Regions from separate parts of the Clostridium bornimense genome, predicted to be linked through region 2. Evidence: riboswitches for the same ligand, from Rfam matches in the RefSeq annotation. Region 2 holds a riboswitch; the other holds the start of a gene.

Region 1 (8,110 bases), 360 kb from region 2:
CAGTATGTGGATATATTCATGAAGGGGATGCAGCTCCAGAAATGTGCCCAATTTGTAAGGCGACTGCAGATAAATTCCAAGAGCAAGCAGGAGAATTAAAATGGGCTGATGAACACAGAATCGGAGTAGCAGCAGGAGTAGATCCAGAAATATTAGAAGGATTAAGAGCGAACTTTACTGGAGAATGTACAGAAGTTGGTATGTACTTAGCAATGAGTAGACAAGCTGATAGAGAAGGATATCCAGAAGTAGCAGAAGCATATAAGAGAATTGCCTTTGAAGAAGCAGAACATGCAGCAAAATTTGCTGAATTACTAGGAGAAGTAGTAGTAGCAGATACAAAAGCAAACTTAGAAGCTAGAGTTGCAGCAGAGTATGGAGCAACAGAAGGTAAGAAACAATTAGCAACACTTGCAAAACAACAAAATTTAGATGCTATACATGATACAGTTCATGAAATGTGTAAAGATGAAGCAAGACACGGAATGGCATTCAAAGGATTATTAGAAAGATACTTCACTAACAAATAATTAAAAAGATACAAGTGAAAGATTTGGTTTATATATATATAATTTAAATAAGAATATTATGGAGGAAATTTAGTTATGAAGAAGTTTATTTGTACAGTATGTGGATATATTCATGAAGGAGATGCAGCACCAGAAATGTGCCCAATTTGTAAGGCCACTGCAGATAAGTTCCAAGAGCAAGCAGGAGAATTAAAATGGGCTGATGAACACAGAATCGGAGTAGCAGCAGGAGTAGATCCAGAAATATTAGAAGGATTAAGAGCAAACTTTGTTGGAGAATGTACAGAAGTTGGTATGTACTTAGCAATGAGTAGACAAGCTGATAGAGAAGGATATCCAGAAGTAGCAGAAGCGTATAAGAGAATTGCCTTTGAAGAAGCAGAACATGCAGCAAAATTTGCTGAATTACTAGGAGAAGTAGTAGTAGCAGATACAAAAGCAAACTTAGAAGCTAGAGTTGCAGCAGAATATGGAGCAACAGAAGGTAAGAAACAATTAGCAACACTTGCAAAACAACAAAACTTAGATGCTATACATGATACAGTTCATGAAATGTGTAAAGATGAAGCAAGACACGGAATGGCATTCAAAGGATTATTAGAAAGATACTTCACTAACAAATAGTTTTAATATTATATAACCTATTAAAAAGATAAGGCTCTCGCAATAACAAATGAAAATTTGTAGGCGAGAGCTTTTTTAGTACACAGTAATGATTGAAATTCCTATTACATATGAAGAAGTGAGATATGGAAATAAGACAGTATATGATAAACAGGTAGCTTATTTAAAAAAGTTATTAAATAAGACAAAATAAATGGTTAATTTAAGGTGATGTACTAATATATTTGAAGAAAATGTTTTAAGGAATTTTTGCATCTTAATAAAAAAGGTTGAAAAATAGGAATTATACTAATTGAAAGTAAATATGTGGATATGATATATTATTATTAGTGTCTTATAAATTAGGAGGAAAAAAGTATGCAAAAAAATTCAGGGTTGGCTATTGCATCTATGATATTAGGAATTATATCAATAGTATTTTCGATAACTTTTATATTTGCTTTTTTAGGTGTAATTTTGGGAATAGTAGGATTGGTTTTGGGCATAGTAGGAAGATCACAAATACAGAGATCACAAGGAGAGATAAATGGAAGTGGTATGGCACTAGCAGGAATAATATGTTCTTCTGTATCATTAGGCATAGTAGTATTAATGTGCTTGGGATGTGCTGCAATTTTAAAAGTTGATGATTCAATGGACTATTATTATCTAAAATTAATTTTAGGTGGAGTTTAGAAGAACCTTTTTAAGGTTCTTTTTTATTTATAGCTCTTTCTCTCCTAATAGAGGTAAAATTATATTCATATTGATTTCTTATCACTATTTAATATTTGGTAACCATATGTTCTATTTATACTAGTATTATAAATAATGTATATAAAGTTGAATCAGATAATCAGTTTGCTCAACCCAAAGAAGGAAATCAATTTTTAGCTGTATATTGTACTTTAGAAAATATTTCCGATAAAGATCAAGTAGTTTCGTCTATTATGATGTTCAAAGTTGTTGATAGTGTATGTACATAAAAGTATGTTTAAAAATATAATAACTAAGTAAATACAAATTATTACAAGTCACTTGATTTTAAAGATAAATAAGTGTATTATAAAAACATGTGAATATTAGTTGTAATGATAGAGGTGCGATGTTTAATAGTACCATTATGGAGGTAAGCGCTATGAAGTAATGGAAAAGGAATCATCGCCGAAGTGTATAGTTAATGCTTTAAGGACTATATTGCTGGGCTTGCATAAAATATATGTAAGACTGTCACAGTGTTGTGGAGTGCTATCCGAAGTAGTTAATTTTTCATGTATTTCAACATGAATTAATAGCCGTGGATTTCTCCAGGGCTTTTCTTGATATAAAAATGTACCTATAGCATTTAATTACGCTAAATATTTAAACTAATTTTTAGGGGGAATTCATCGTGAAAAAGAGATTAAGAGTAGGTATACTTGGGGCTACAGGTTTTGTTGGACAAAGATTAGTTACATTATTGACAGATCATCCATATTTTGATGTTACTGTAGTAGCAGCTAGTGGTAGAAGTGCAGGAAAAAGTTATGAAGAAGTGGTAGGATCAAAATGGAAACTTGATATACCTATGCCAGAATGGGTAAAACCAATGGTTATAAGAAACCTTAATAATATAGAAGAAGTTAAGGATGATGTTGATTTTGTATTTTGTGCAGTAAATATGGACAAAAATACTATAAAGGAATTAGAAGAAGCATATGCAAAAGCTGAAATTCCTGTCGTGTCAAACAATTCAGCTCACAGAATGACAAAAGACGTACCAGTAATTGTTCCAGAAATAAATGCATCTCATTTAGAAATCATTAATGCACAAAGAAAGAGATTAGGAACAAAGAGAGGGTTTATAGCTACAAAGCCTAACTGTTCAATACAAAGCTATGTACCACCATTAACAGCATTATTAGAATTTGAACCAACAAAGGTAGTAGTTTCTACTTATCAAGCTGTTTCAGGAAGTGGTAAAACTTTAAAAGAATGGCCTGAGATGGAGGATAATATCATTCCATTTATCGGTGGAGAAGAAGAAAAGAGTGAACAAGAACCATTGAAAGTATGGGGCCATATTGAAAATGATGAGATAAAATTTGTTGATGGTATAACAATATCAGCTCAATGTATTAGAGTTCCAGTATTAGATGGACATTTAGCAACTGTTTCTGTTTCATTTAAGAAGAAACCAACTAAGGAACAAATTTTAACTAAATGGGCTGAATATTCAGGAAGACCTCAAGAACTTGAACTTCCATTAGCACCAAAGCAATTTATTACTTATTTTGAAGAAGAAAATAGACCACAAACTCATTTAGATAGAGATATAGAAAGAGGAATGGGAATATCTGTTGGTAGATTAAGAGAAGATACTATATTTGATTATAAATTTGTTGGACTTTCCCACAATACATTAAGAGGAGCAGCAGGTGGAGCTGTTTTAATGGCAGAATTGCTTTATAGAGAAGGCTATTTAGAATAGTTTTAAGAAAAATAGTGAATAGGTAAGAAATCAAAAGTTTCTAATAATGAGCTGTTGCACGAAAGGTGTGACAGCTTTTTTAGTAAGTTTGATAATCAGAGGACTGGAGCATAAAGTTTTTTATTATATGATAGTACTTTGTTATTTTATTAAGAATTATATGATACAATAATGTAAAATAATTCAATAGAAGGAGTATTATATGAGAAGGCTCACAAGAAAGAAAAGACATAAAGAAAAATTATCAACTGGGATTATTAAGATTTTTGTATTAATATTATTGCTAATCATTATAGCAACAATAGTTGGTTATATATTTGCAAAGGTAGTATAGAAGAAAATATAAAATGATTTAGATGATCTTATAGAAGTAGCAAAGAGATTAGGGGATAAATCTCAGGAAGTGATTAGTTATATAAAACTCTATAATTGGAGTTATTATAGCAAAATTAGAGGTGTTGACTTTAGAAATTTGTATTCAGCAGTACAAGATTTATAAGAAGCGTATATTTAGTTGGAAGTATAGATAATATCGAAGTAGATAATACTATATAAGATTGTATTATGTATATAATTGTAAGATTTATGTAAGAATAACGACAAATGTCCCGTGTATATCAATATACATAAAACAAAGAAAAATAGAGAAATTTTAAGTATTCTTATGATAAATATCAAAAAAAGAACAATTGATAAATTTTTTATATAAAACAGGTGCTATAATAAGTCTTGTCGCTGCGAGAGAGCAGTAACAAAAAAGAAAAAAGTTATTGACAAGATTCGATAGCTTTGATATAATAAATGAGCGTCGCAAGAGAGCGACAGATGATCTTTGAAAATTGAACAGAAGAAACATATAACCAGTTAATTCTTTAAATTGACTCATATATATGAAGTCAGCAAACTAGTACTAAGCTAGTAATCAAACTTTTTAAATTGAGAGTTTGATCCTGGCTCAGGACGAACGCTGGCGGCGTGCTTAACACATGCAAGTCGAGCGAACAAAGCTCCTTCGGGAGTGGAGTTAGCGGCGGACGGGTGAGTAACACGTGGGTAACCTGCCTTATAGAGGGGGATAGCCTTCCGAAAGGAAGATTAATACCGCATAAGAAGTAGAAGTCGCATGGCTTTAGCTTTAAAGGAGCAATCCGCTATAAGATGGACCCGCGGCGCATTAGCTAGTTGGTGAGGTAACGGCTCACCAAGGCGACGATGCGTAGCCGACCTGAGAGGGTGATCGGCCACATTGGAACTGAGACACGGTCCAGACTCCTACGGGAGGCAGCAGTGGGGAATATTGCACAATGGGCGAAAGCCTGATGCAGCAACGCCGCGTGGGTGATGAAGGTTTTCGGATCGTAAAGCCCTGTCTTTTGGGACGATAATGACGGTACCAAAGGAGGAAGCCACGGCTAACTACGTGCCAGCAGCCGCGGTAATACGTAGGTGGCAAGCGTTGTCCGGATTTACTGGGCGTAAAGGGAGCGTAGGCGGACCTTTAAGTGAGATGTGAAATACCCGAGCTCAACTTGGGTGCTGCATTTCAAACTGGAGGTCTAGAGTGTCGGAGAGGTAAGTGGAATTCCTAGTGTAGCGGTGAAATGCGTAGAGATTAGGAAGAACCCCGGTGGCGAAGGCGACTTACTGGACGATAACTGACGCTGAGGCTCGAAAGCGTGGGGAGCAAACAGGATTAGATACCCTGGTAGTCCACGCCGTAAACGATGAATACTAGGTGTGGGGGTTGTCATGACCTCCGTGCCGTCGCAAACGCATTAAGTATTCCGCCTGGGGAGTACGGTCGCAAGATTAAAACTCAAAGGAATTGACGGGGGCCCGCACAAGCAGCGGAGCATGTGGTTTAATTCGAAGCAACGCGAAGAACCTTACCTAGACTTGACATCTCCTGAATTACTCTTAATCGAGGAAGTCCCTTCGGGGACAGGAAGACAGGTGGTGCATGGTTGTCGTCAGCTCGTGTCGTGAGATGTTGGGTTAAGTCCCGCAACGAGCGCAACCCTTATTGTTAGTTGCTACCATTAAGTTGAGCACTCTAGCAAGACTGCCGTGGTTAACGCGGAGGAAGGTGGGGATGACGTCAAATCATCATGCCCCTTATGTCTAGGGCTACACACGTGCTACAATGGTGAGTACAAAGAGACGCAAAACCGTGAGGTGGAGCAAAACTCAAAAACTCATCCCAGTTCGGATTGTAGGCTGCAACTCGCCTACATGAAGTTGGAGTTGCTAGTAATCGCGAATCAGAATGTCGCGGTGAATACGTTCCCGGGCCTTGTACACACCGCCCGTCACACCATGAGAGCTGGTAACACCCGAAGTCCGTGAGGTAACCGCAAGGAGCCAGCGGCCGAAGGTGGGATTAGTGATTGGGGTGAAGTCGTAACAAGGTAGCCGTAGGAGAACCTGCGGCTGGATCACCTCCTTTCTAAGGATATATGTTTAGGGAGAACCTAAGCAAAAAGGTTTATGTCTTCTGTTCAATTTTGAAAGATCATAGAATCTTTCAAAATTATATGTTCGCTAGAAGCGAGCAGTACGAGGAAGCAAGGAACGAATGAGCGAATAATACTTATGTATATGAGCGAAATGAGTGACGTAGCTGACGAAGTAATGCGAAGCTTATAGTAGAGCAGATTGTTCTTTGAAAATTGCATAGTTACAATAAAGACTTTAAAATCTATTATAGATTTACTGATTTATATACCTATACTAATCTAGTAAAGATTGTATAGATTTATTCGCTAGAAACAAGCAGTACGAGGAAGCAAGGAGCGAATGAGTGAACAATACTTTTGTATGTGAACGAAATGAGCGACGTAGCTGACGAAGTAATGCGCAGTTTATAGTAGAATAAATGATAGGTCAAGCTACAAAGGGCGCAGGGCGAATGCCTTGGCACTAGGAGCCGATGAAGGACGTGATAAGCTGCGATAAGCTGTGGGTAGCCGCACATAGGCCGTGATCCACAGATTTCCGAATGGGGAAACCCACATGAGAAACCTCATGTATCCTTAAGTGAATACATAGCTTAAGGAAGGTAACCCGGGGAACTGAAACATCTAAGTACCCGGAGGAAGAGAAAGAAACATCGATTTTCTGAGTAGCGGCGAGCGAAACGGAAAGAGCCCAAACCAAGAGCTTGCTCTTGGGGTTGCGGACAGTTCATAAATACTTTGGAATTCTAGTCGAAGACAACTGGAAAGTTGCACCGCAGAATGTAATAGTCATGTAGGCGAAAGAACGAAAAAGTCAGAACTGATCCAGAGTACCACGAGACACGTGAAACCTTGTGGGAAGCAGGGAGGACCACCTCCCAAGGCTAAATACTACCTAGTGACCGATAGTGAAGCAGTACCGTGAGGGAAAGGTGAAAAGAACCCCGGGAGGGGAGTGAAATAGAACCTGAAACCCTGTGCCTACAACCGGTCGAAGCACCTTATGTGTGTGACGACGTGCTTTTTGTAGAACGAGCCAACGAGTTACGGTATGCAGCAAGGTTAAGTACTTATGGTACGTAGCCGAAGGGAAACCAAGTCTGAATAGGGCGACTAGTTGCATGCTGTAGACCCGAAACCGGGTGACCTATCCATGGCCAGGTTGAAGCGAGGGTAAAACCTCGTGGAGGACCGAACCACGTTGGTGTTGAAAAACCATGGGATGAGCTGTGGATAGCGGAGAAATTCCAATCGAACTCGGAGATAGCTGGTTCTCCTCGAAATAGCTTTAGGGCTAGCGTCTGGTAAATTAAGTGATGGAGGTAGAGCACTGAATGGGCTAGGGGGCCGCGAGGCTTACCGAACCTTATCAAACTCCGAATGCCATACACTTGTACCCAGGCAGTCAGACTGCGAATGATAAGATCCGTAGTCAAAAGGGAAACAGCCCAGACCGTCAGCTAAGGTCCCTAAATGTAGATTAAGTGGTAAAGGATGTGAGGTTTCTAAGACAACTAGGATGTTGGCTTAGAAGCAGCCACTCATTTAAAGAGTGCGTAATAGCTCACTAGTCGAGAGACCTTGCGCCGAAAATGTCCGGGGCTAAAATCTACTACCGAAGCTACGGACTCCTAACGGAGTGGTAGAGGAGCTTCCTGTATGGGCTGAAGTCGTACCGAAAGGAGCGGTGGACTGTACAGGAGTGAGAATGTTGGCATAAGTAGCGAGAATTGAGTGAGAATCTCAATGGCCGAAAATCTAAGGTTTCCTGGGGAAGGCTCGTCCGCCCAGGGTTAGTCGGGACCTAAGCCGAGGCCGAAAGGCGTAGGTGATGGACAATCGGTTGATATTCCGATACTACCAAATGACGTTATTACCAATGGAGTGACGCAGGAGGATAGGGTGTGCAGACTATTGGATGTCTGTCTAAGCACTTAGACATGTCTCTAGGCAAATCCGGAGACTAAGTTGAGGTGTGATGGGGAGCTCGTATGAGCGAAGTACCTGATTCCACGCTGCCAAGAAAAGCTTCTAGGGAGGAGTTTGGTACC
Region 2 (8,110 bases):
ACACAAATTTTGTCTCCATTTTTGTATATAAAGCTCCCAATTCACCTTCATAATAATATGTATCTTCAAATTCATCATAACTAATAGATTTATATCCTGATTCTGTACTTACTTCAAAAAATTTTTTATCTCCCATTCTATTTACTCCCCTTTAACATGTTTCTCTATCATTTCATACACTCATACTTTAAATCTTACTTTATTCCTCTTTATATATTCAACATATTTCAAATTACAACTACTTATTTGTATAGATTATACAATTTAATAAGCAATTTTCAGTATATAATATATAATTATCATGTAAAAAAATAGCAGCTAACAGAGTATCTTAATAATTGATATATAAATCATTATCAACTACTAACTGCAAGCTGTTAGCTGCTAACTATTAATCATATTCTAATTTCTTTGTCTCTTTCTAATAACCAATGTTCCAACTAAAACTAATCCCATTCCTACAGCTATTACAGCAGTTGTTCCTACTGAACCTGTCTTTGTAAGAATTGTATTTGATGGTTTCTTATTATTTATATTGCTATTTGTTACTTCTTCAGTATTGCTATTTGTTGTTTCTTCAGTATTTGTATCTGTCTTAGTTCCACCATTATTATCATCATTACCCTCTTCATTATCTGCTGGTGGTACTACTACATTACTAGCTTCATAGCTCTTTGTATCTACAAGAACATATGAAGTTCCTGCTGGTACTGTTACTTTATTTCCAGTAATCTTAGCTAATTCTTCTACACCGGCTTTTGCTCCATCTACTACTACTGTCCAATCATCTGTTGGAAGAGTCACTTCTACATCTTCTTCATTAGCATTAAATACTACAGCTATATTTTCCCAACTATCTCCTACTGAAGTTCCCTTTAATGTATAAGCAACAACATTTTTACCAGTAAAATCTGTACCTTCTGTTAAGAAAGTTAAGTTATTTTGAATGTCTTCAGTAGAATTCATTCTAAATGCCTTATGAGATTTTCTAAGTTCAATTAATCCTTTATAGTAATTAAATAAATCTGAATACTCTCCTTTTCTTGACCAATCTAATTGATTTACACTATCAGGAGAACTATAACTATTTTCATCAAAAGTTCCATCTTCTTTAACCTTTGTTCTAGCAAACTCTTCTCCTGCTTGCATAAATGGTATACCTTGAGAAGTATATACTATTGCAGCTGACATCTTATTCATAGCTTGTAACTCCTCATCAGTTGCATCTGGATTAGTTGTTTGTAATCTATCCCATAATGTTAAGTTATCATGAGCAGAAGCATAATTAACTGTTTGATATGGTTCATTTGCCCATGGATCAACTTGTGTATGATCTCTACCGATATTGCTATAATCTATACCATCATGCTTAGTAGAACCAACAATACCGAACTTTATAGTTTCCTCGAAATCATCTCCACCATTAACAAAAGCTGGTTCTGTATTTGTAAATACATGTCCTTTTATACCATCTCTAATATCATCACTAAATGCTGCTATTTGCATTTCCCCAAATAAAGGAACGTTAGCTTTTAACGCAGCCTCACTACTTGATAATGAAGAAGTTCCACCTGTCCATCCTTCACCATACATTATTATAGTCTTATCTATCTTATCTAACTCAGTTCTAATTTCCTTCATAGTAGTAATATCATGAAGCCCCATAAGGTCAAATCTAAATCCATCAATATGATATTCTTCAGCCCAGTATACAACTGATTCTACTATCATTTTTCTAACCATAGAACGTTCAGATGCTAATTCATTTCCACAACCTGACCCATTTGAAAAGTTTCCTTCGGCATCTTGACGATAATAATAATCTGGTACTGCTAAATTAAATAATGAATCCGCAGTAGATCCTGTATGATTGTAAACAACATCCATAACAACTCTTATTCCAGCTTTATGAAGTGCTTGTACCATTTCTTTAAATTCAGTTATTCTAACTTCTGCTGTGTATGGATCTGAAGAATATGATCCTTCTACTGCATTATAATTTTGTGGGTCATATCCCCAGTTAAATTGTGCTTTATCTAACTTTGTTTCATCTATTGATCTTTGATCAAATGTTGGTAATAAATGAACTGTTGTTACCCCTAATTCTTTTAAGTGATCTATACCAGTTTTTATATCAGTTCCAGGAACTTTAGTCCCTTCTTCCCAGAATCCATTATATTTACCTCTATATTCTACAGATACTCCAGAATCTTCACTAATAGAAAAATCTCTTATATGAATTTCATATATTACAGAATCTGTTGCATCTTTAAGCTCAGGCTTAGTATCTGTGTCCCAACCTTCTGGATCTGTTGAATCTAAATCTACTACCATCCCTCTGTTACCATTTACTCCTACTGCTTTTGCATATGGATCAGTAACTTCATTAGTCTTTCCATTGATAGTAACTAAATAGTTGTAATAGGTTCCATTTAAATCACCTGATTGTTCTAATGACCAAGTTCCATTATCACCTTGTACCATATCTACAGTCTTTTTAGCGGCACATGTATAATCTTTACCATTAGTTCCGTAAAAAGCTACTTGGACCTTGCTTGCTGTTGGTGCCCACAATACAAACTTTGTTTTATCTTTTGAGTATAAAGCTCCTAAATCACCATCATATGTATATAACTTTGCAAAATCTTCTGTTTCATATATCTTACCAAAACTAGATATTGCTGAAGTATATCCCTTTATTTCTAATGTGTAAGTCTTATTTATATCAATCTTTGAATCTGTCTTTATCTTTCCACTAAGTTTATTATCATTGATTGTTAATTTATACTTACTTTCGTCTATAACCTTATTATCTTCCTTTAAAACTACTTTTGTATCATCTGCTAGTTTTGCATTAACTTTAAAACTAAAATCATTTAATGAATCTATCTTAAATGAGCTAATTGCTGGTTGTTTAATTGGTTCATCTGGATAATAATATATATTTTCATCGCCTTGTAAAAAATATGCATTAATTTCTCCATTATTATTAGCATATGCAAGATTTACAAATCTATCAATATCACAATCTTTAGCTGACCAATCTGGTTTCCTTATTATAACCCCTATACTTTCTGCATCCTTAACATTATCAAAAGATGCTGTTGCTATCTTTCCATAATCATCTTCATCTGTAAACGCAACTCCCTTACCATCATCTATCCAAGACCATACATCCCATTCATCATAGTCTTGTCCAAATCTATAGTAATGAATATTTAACTTAACATTATCAAAATCCCTATTAATTGCCTTTGGTTCTGAAACAGTAACGCTTGCATCCCCTTGAGTAACTACTACTTCTTGATCTCCATTAGATAACGATACCTTTTCATCAGATGTAGCTTTAGCTTCCCAATCACCTTTACGTACTATAAAGTTTATTTCACCTGCTTCTTCTGTAGATTCTACAACGGCAAATACACCATCATCATCTTTTCCCATAAAATCTACTTGTTTTCCATCTTTACCAGTTTCCCAAACCCATAAATTCCAATTACTATAATCCCCATCAGGCCTATTGTACCTAATCTTTACATATACAGTAGCATCACTTGCTGCTGATGCTGTAAATAAAGGTATCTGCATCATAGTAAACATAAGAATAACTGCTACGATTAAAGCTGACCAATGTTTTATCTTTTTCACAAACCCCACTCCTTTAAAACGTTTTCTCAAATTAATTATAATACAGTTTTAATTTTATATAAATGTATAAATATAGATTTGTAAATGTATACAAAGTTAACCCGGACTTCCTTTGTATACATTTACAATAGTAAGTAATTCCTTATACTAATAAAAAATAAAGTGACTTTTATTAAGCCACTTTACTCTAATTATTCTATATTCAATTTTATTATTTACTAATAAAAAGTTCCTATTTTCCTTAATACTAGTACTATCAATATTACTGTAGTTGTAACACTCTTACTTCCTTAGTATTTTATCGTAATGATTTTATAAATTTAGGTAATAAGCTTCCTAGAAAAACTAATACTACAGCTAATACTATAAACAATACTTGAATTCCGCTCATTTACTCTTCCCCCTTATTAAGTGAAAATAATTTTTTAAATATCAAAACTATATCACTTTATTACTAACTTTCACTAATAATGATAATAAATTTGCTAAATGAATTCAATATTGTTAAGAAAACTTTAATAGTTTATATATAAAGAATTAATGAACTTCTACATGTCTTTAGCCTTTGGTATTGGTTTACCAACTATATATACTGTTGCTCCTACTAATAATATTGATACTGGCAATACAATCCATATACTTATACCTAGCGCCGCTGGTATATACCCAGCTAGAATGGATATTGCCGCTACTGATAATGCATATGGCATTTGTGTTCTTACATGTTCTATATGGTTACATCCAGCACCTGTAGATGAAAGTATTGTTGTATCAGATATTGGTGAACAATGATCTCCAAATACAGCTCCTGTAAGTACTGCACTAGCACTTATTATAACTAAATTCATACTCCCTGAACCTACTGAAAATGCTAGCGGAATTGCAAGTGGCATTAAAATACCCATAGTTCCATAAGCTGTTCCTGTAGCAAATGATATAATTGCTCCTAGTATGAAAATAATTGATGGTAATATAAATGCTGGTATTTTATCAGATAAAATAGATACTAAATAATCTCCTGTACCTAAATCTTTAATAACTCCTGTTAAAGCCCATGCTAAAACAAGTATCACAGCTGTAATAATTAATGGTTTCATTCCTTCTATCCAAGTTTCAATAGCTTCTCCAACTGTGAATATCTTTTTACTTGCTGCCATTACTATTGCCACTATAGATGCTAAAAGTGCTGATTGGAATAATACTATAGATGCATCTGCTTTTCCAAAACAAGTTTGTATAGATCTCAATGACATAGGTGAATTTCTTATAATATCTATAGCAGCAGTATCATCTCCAGACATAACTATAGACTTACCATTTAAATAAAATCCAATTACTGCCCCAACTATTAAAACACCTATAGGAATTATGGCATTCCATATTGATAATTTTACATTAGCTTTTGGCTCTAATTCAGCATGTTCCTCTGTACTTTCTATATTTCCATTACTTAATACTTTACCTGTGGTTCTCGCTCTAACTTCAGCTTTATACATAGATCCAAATTCTCTTTTCATTAGTATTGTATATACTATAAAACAAAGAATAAGTATATTATAAAACCTATATGGTATCGTCTGTAAAAATACACTGAATCCATCAACCTCTTGACCTATTGCTGCAAATGCATCCTTAATTAAAGTTAATTCATAACCTACCCAGGTAGATATTATTGCAATTCCTGAAATAGGTGCCGCTGTTGCATCTATTATAAATGCTAATTTTTCTCTAGAAATTTTCATTTTATCTGTAACCGGCCTCATTATAGGACCTACTATAAGTGAATTAGCATAATCATCAAAAAACACTAAAAGTCCTAATATCCATGTTATTATTTGTGCACTTATTGGTCCTTTGGCTTTTTTCGCCAAAGCCTCTGCAATAGCTTTTGCTCCACCCATCTTTGCTACTAATGCTATTATTCCACCGATAACTAAAACCTGAAGTACTATACCTGCATTCCAAGGATCTGCTAATGCATTTATCATCCTCTGTACAATTTCTGTTATTGTTATAAATATAGCATTTATAACTGTAGAATCTACTAGGGAAATTAAAAATGCTCCCGAAATCAGACCTATAAATAGTGATACTATTACATTCTTTGTTATAAACGCTAAAATAATTGCAATTAATGGCGGTAATAAAGTTAGCACCCCATATCTATCAACATTTTTTATTTCTGTTCCATCACTACCTAATGCTATTGTTGTCATTGATATTGTTATTAACAATATCAGCATAAAAGTACGTAATACTCTTCTTTTGTTCTTCACTTTCTCTCCTCCTATTTTTTCTATTAAATGTAAAAAAAGCCTAGAGCATACACTCTAAGCTTAAAATTAACATTAATAATCATAAGTCGCGAGTGATAGCTCTCCATAAAATTCCTTTATGACAGTCTTAAAGATATTATCTGCAAAACCAGCATAGTATATTAAAGCATTAATACTAAACTTCGGCGACAATTCCTTTCGTTAAACTTCATCCTGCTTAAGTCCATCTAAATACTCTTAATTATCGCGCCTCTATCACGGAATATTCAATTATATAATTTATATCATGGCTAATATATTATTGTCAATGTAAATTGTTGTTTACTTGTCATAATCTGCTACGATTCTAGATTCTACAACCTTTTTTATATATCCCGCCGCTTCTACATGATGAGGATTTACTTGATATGAATCTAAATCTTCTCTTGTATTAAATACAGAATATAGAACAACATCATAAGCTGCGTCTGAATCATTCCAATTTATACCTACTTCTATCTCAACAATTTCGGAAATTTTATTCTTTAAACTTTCTAATGAGTTCTTAATTATCTCCGCATTTTCCTTTTTTGTTTTACCTTCTGCTTCTTCTTTTAACTTCCACATAACTATGTGCTTTACCATAATTACTTCCTCCTAAAATTATAATATTATTGTATTTATATAGTATATCATTATAATTATATAATAAAGAATACTTATTTAATATTACATAATAAGGAGGTAACTATGCTTTTAAAATCTGTATTAATTGACGGTGTTACTAAAATAGTCCCTATAACAGAAATGACATTTAATGAATTTTTATTAGATAAATATCAAGGCGATGAAGCTACTATTAGATCAGCCTTAAAAAAAGATGGCTTAAAACCATCTTATATAGATAAAGAAATTGATAAATTAAAAAAGGATTTTCTTAGATATTGCAATGAATTTTCACTAAAAGAAAAGTAGTATGGATACTTTTCCATACTACTTTTCTTTTAGTTGCTACCAGCTAAAATCTTGTTGCTCCTACCCGCTTGTCTAGCAACTTGATTCACCGATACCTTGTCCAAATCACCAGTAAAATTATCTACTCTAAGTTCCGTTCCATCAATAAGTTGTGTATCATATGCCTTTTTACCAACATATATCTTTGAGAATTCAGTAAAATTTTCACCTTTCACTACAAGAGCTCCATTTTCGATATATGTCTGATCAATACAAACATTTTTTACTCCTATACTAGTTTCAATTTTCTCCAACTTCTCATTGCCCATATAGTAGTTCTTCCCAAATAACATATCATACTGTATAAGAGCTAACTTTTCATCATAATCATCTTCATTTTTTAATGTATTATGAATATTAGGAATAATACCTTCCGTTATATTTAATGAATTTAATATTTTAGTTGATAACTGATATGATTCTATATTTTCATCATTTTTCTCCAACCCTATATTGTCCCATATTACATAGTCAACTTTATACTTGTCTATATAACTTGCATTTTCATTCGTTATTACATTTAATGTTGGTAAATGATCTGACACTAGTGAAAGGATAACTGGTTCACCTCTATTTTCTAAATTTTCTATTAAACTTTTTATAAATTGATCTGTTTCATATAATTGATTACAATAATACTCAAGTTGCTTTTTATCCCAATCATCTATATCTCCTTCATCTACTGTAATTGTCTTCTCATATTCTTCACCATAATCATAACCTCCATGATCTTGTACAGTAACTACATATACAAAATCATTTCCTTCTGTAGAATCCATAGCCTCATCTATATATTTACCAAGTATATTATCTTTAGGCCATCCTATTGGTGTTGTATCATAGTTTGTCATAGATTCTATTGGCGTAAATGTATCAAAACCTATATTCTTATATACTTCATCTCTTGCATAAAATGTTGCCTCATAATTATGAACTACATGAGATGTCAACCCATATTCTTTTAAGATTCTCGGAATAGACTCTACAGGTTGTTTTCTTAAAATTGTATTGTATGGCACTTCTCCTGTAGAAAAATTCTTTACTGCCATACCTGTTAAAAACTCAAATTCTGATTTTACAGTTCCTCCGCCGAACGTATATACATGCGCTTCTCCAGAAGTATAATTATTGCTAATTTCTCTGAATGTTGGTATTGGATCCATGTTATACGTTATACCTTCTATTTTCAATGG

What was found. A riboswitch is a leader RNA that binds a small molecule or an ion and turns the genes downstream of it on or off. The one in region 2 is predicted to bind lysine.
Region 1: linked by a shared signal. The riboswitch ahead of asd (aspartate-semialdehyde dehydrogenase) and the one ahead of CM240_RS12940 (Na+/H+ antiporter NhaC family protein) in region 2 are both predicted to bind lysine.

What each region holds. Positions count from the first base shown of each region.
Region 1 is NZ_HG917868.1:287,303-295,412, forward strand. It holds gene CM240_RS01315 (NADH peroxidase) at 1-530, shown strand, start outside; gene CM240_RS01320 (NADH peroxidase) at 606-1,154, shown strand; gene CM240_RS01325 (DUF4190 domain-containing protein) at 1,512-1,829, shown strand; gene CM240_RS17160 (DUF4352 domain-containing protein) at 1,925-2,119, shown strand; lysine riboswitch at 2,221-2,392, shown strand; gene asd (aspartate-semialdehyde dehydrogenase) at 2,524-3,603, shown strand; gene CM240_RS18115 (hypothetical protein) at 3,806-3,937, shown strand; rRNA gene CM240_RS01335 (16S ribosomal RNA) at 4,536-6,049, shown strand; rRNA gene CM240_RS01340 (23S ribosomal RNA) at 6,485-8,110, shown strand, end outside.
Region 2 is NZ_HG917868.1:2,841,301-2,849,410, forward strand. It holds gene pulA (type I pullulanase) at 1-136, opposite strand, end outside; gene pulA (type I pullulanase) at 403-3,648, opposite strand; gene CM240_RS12940 (Na+/H+ antiporter NhaC family protein) at 4,197-5,924, opposite strand; lysine riboswitch at 6,013-6,187, opposite strand; gene CM240_RS12945 (Dabb family protein) at 6,246-6,548, opposite strand; gene CM240_RS12950 (hypothetical protein) at 6,654-6,878, shown strand; gene CM240_RS12955 (LTA synthase family protein) at 6,908-8,110, opposite strand, start outside.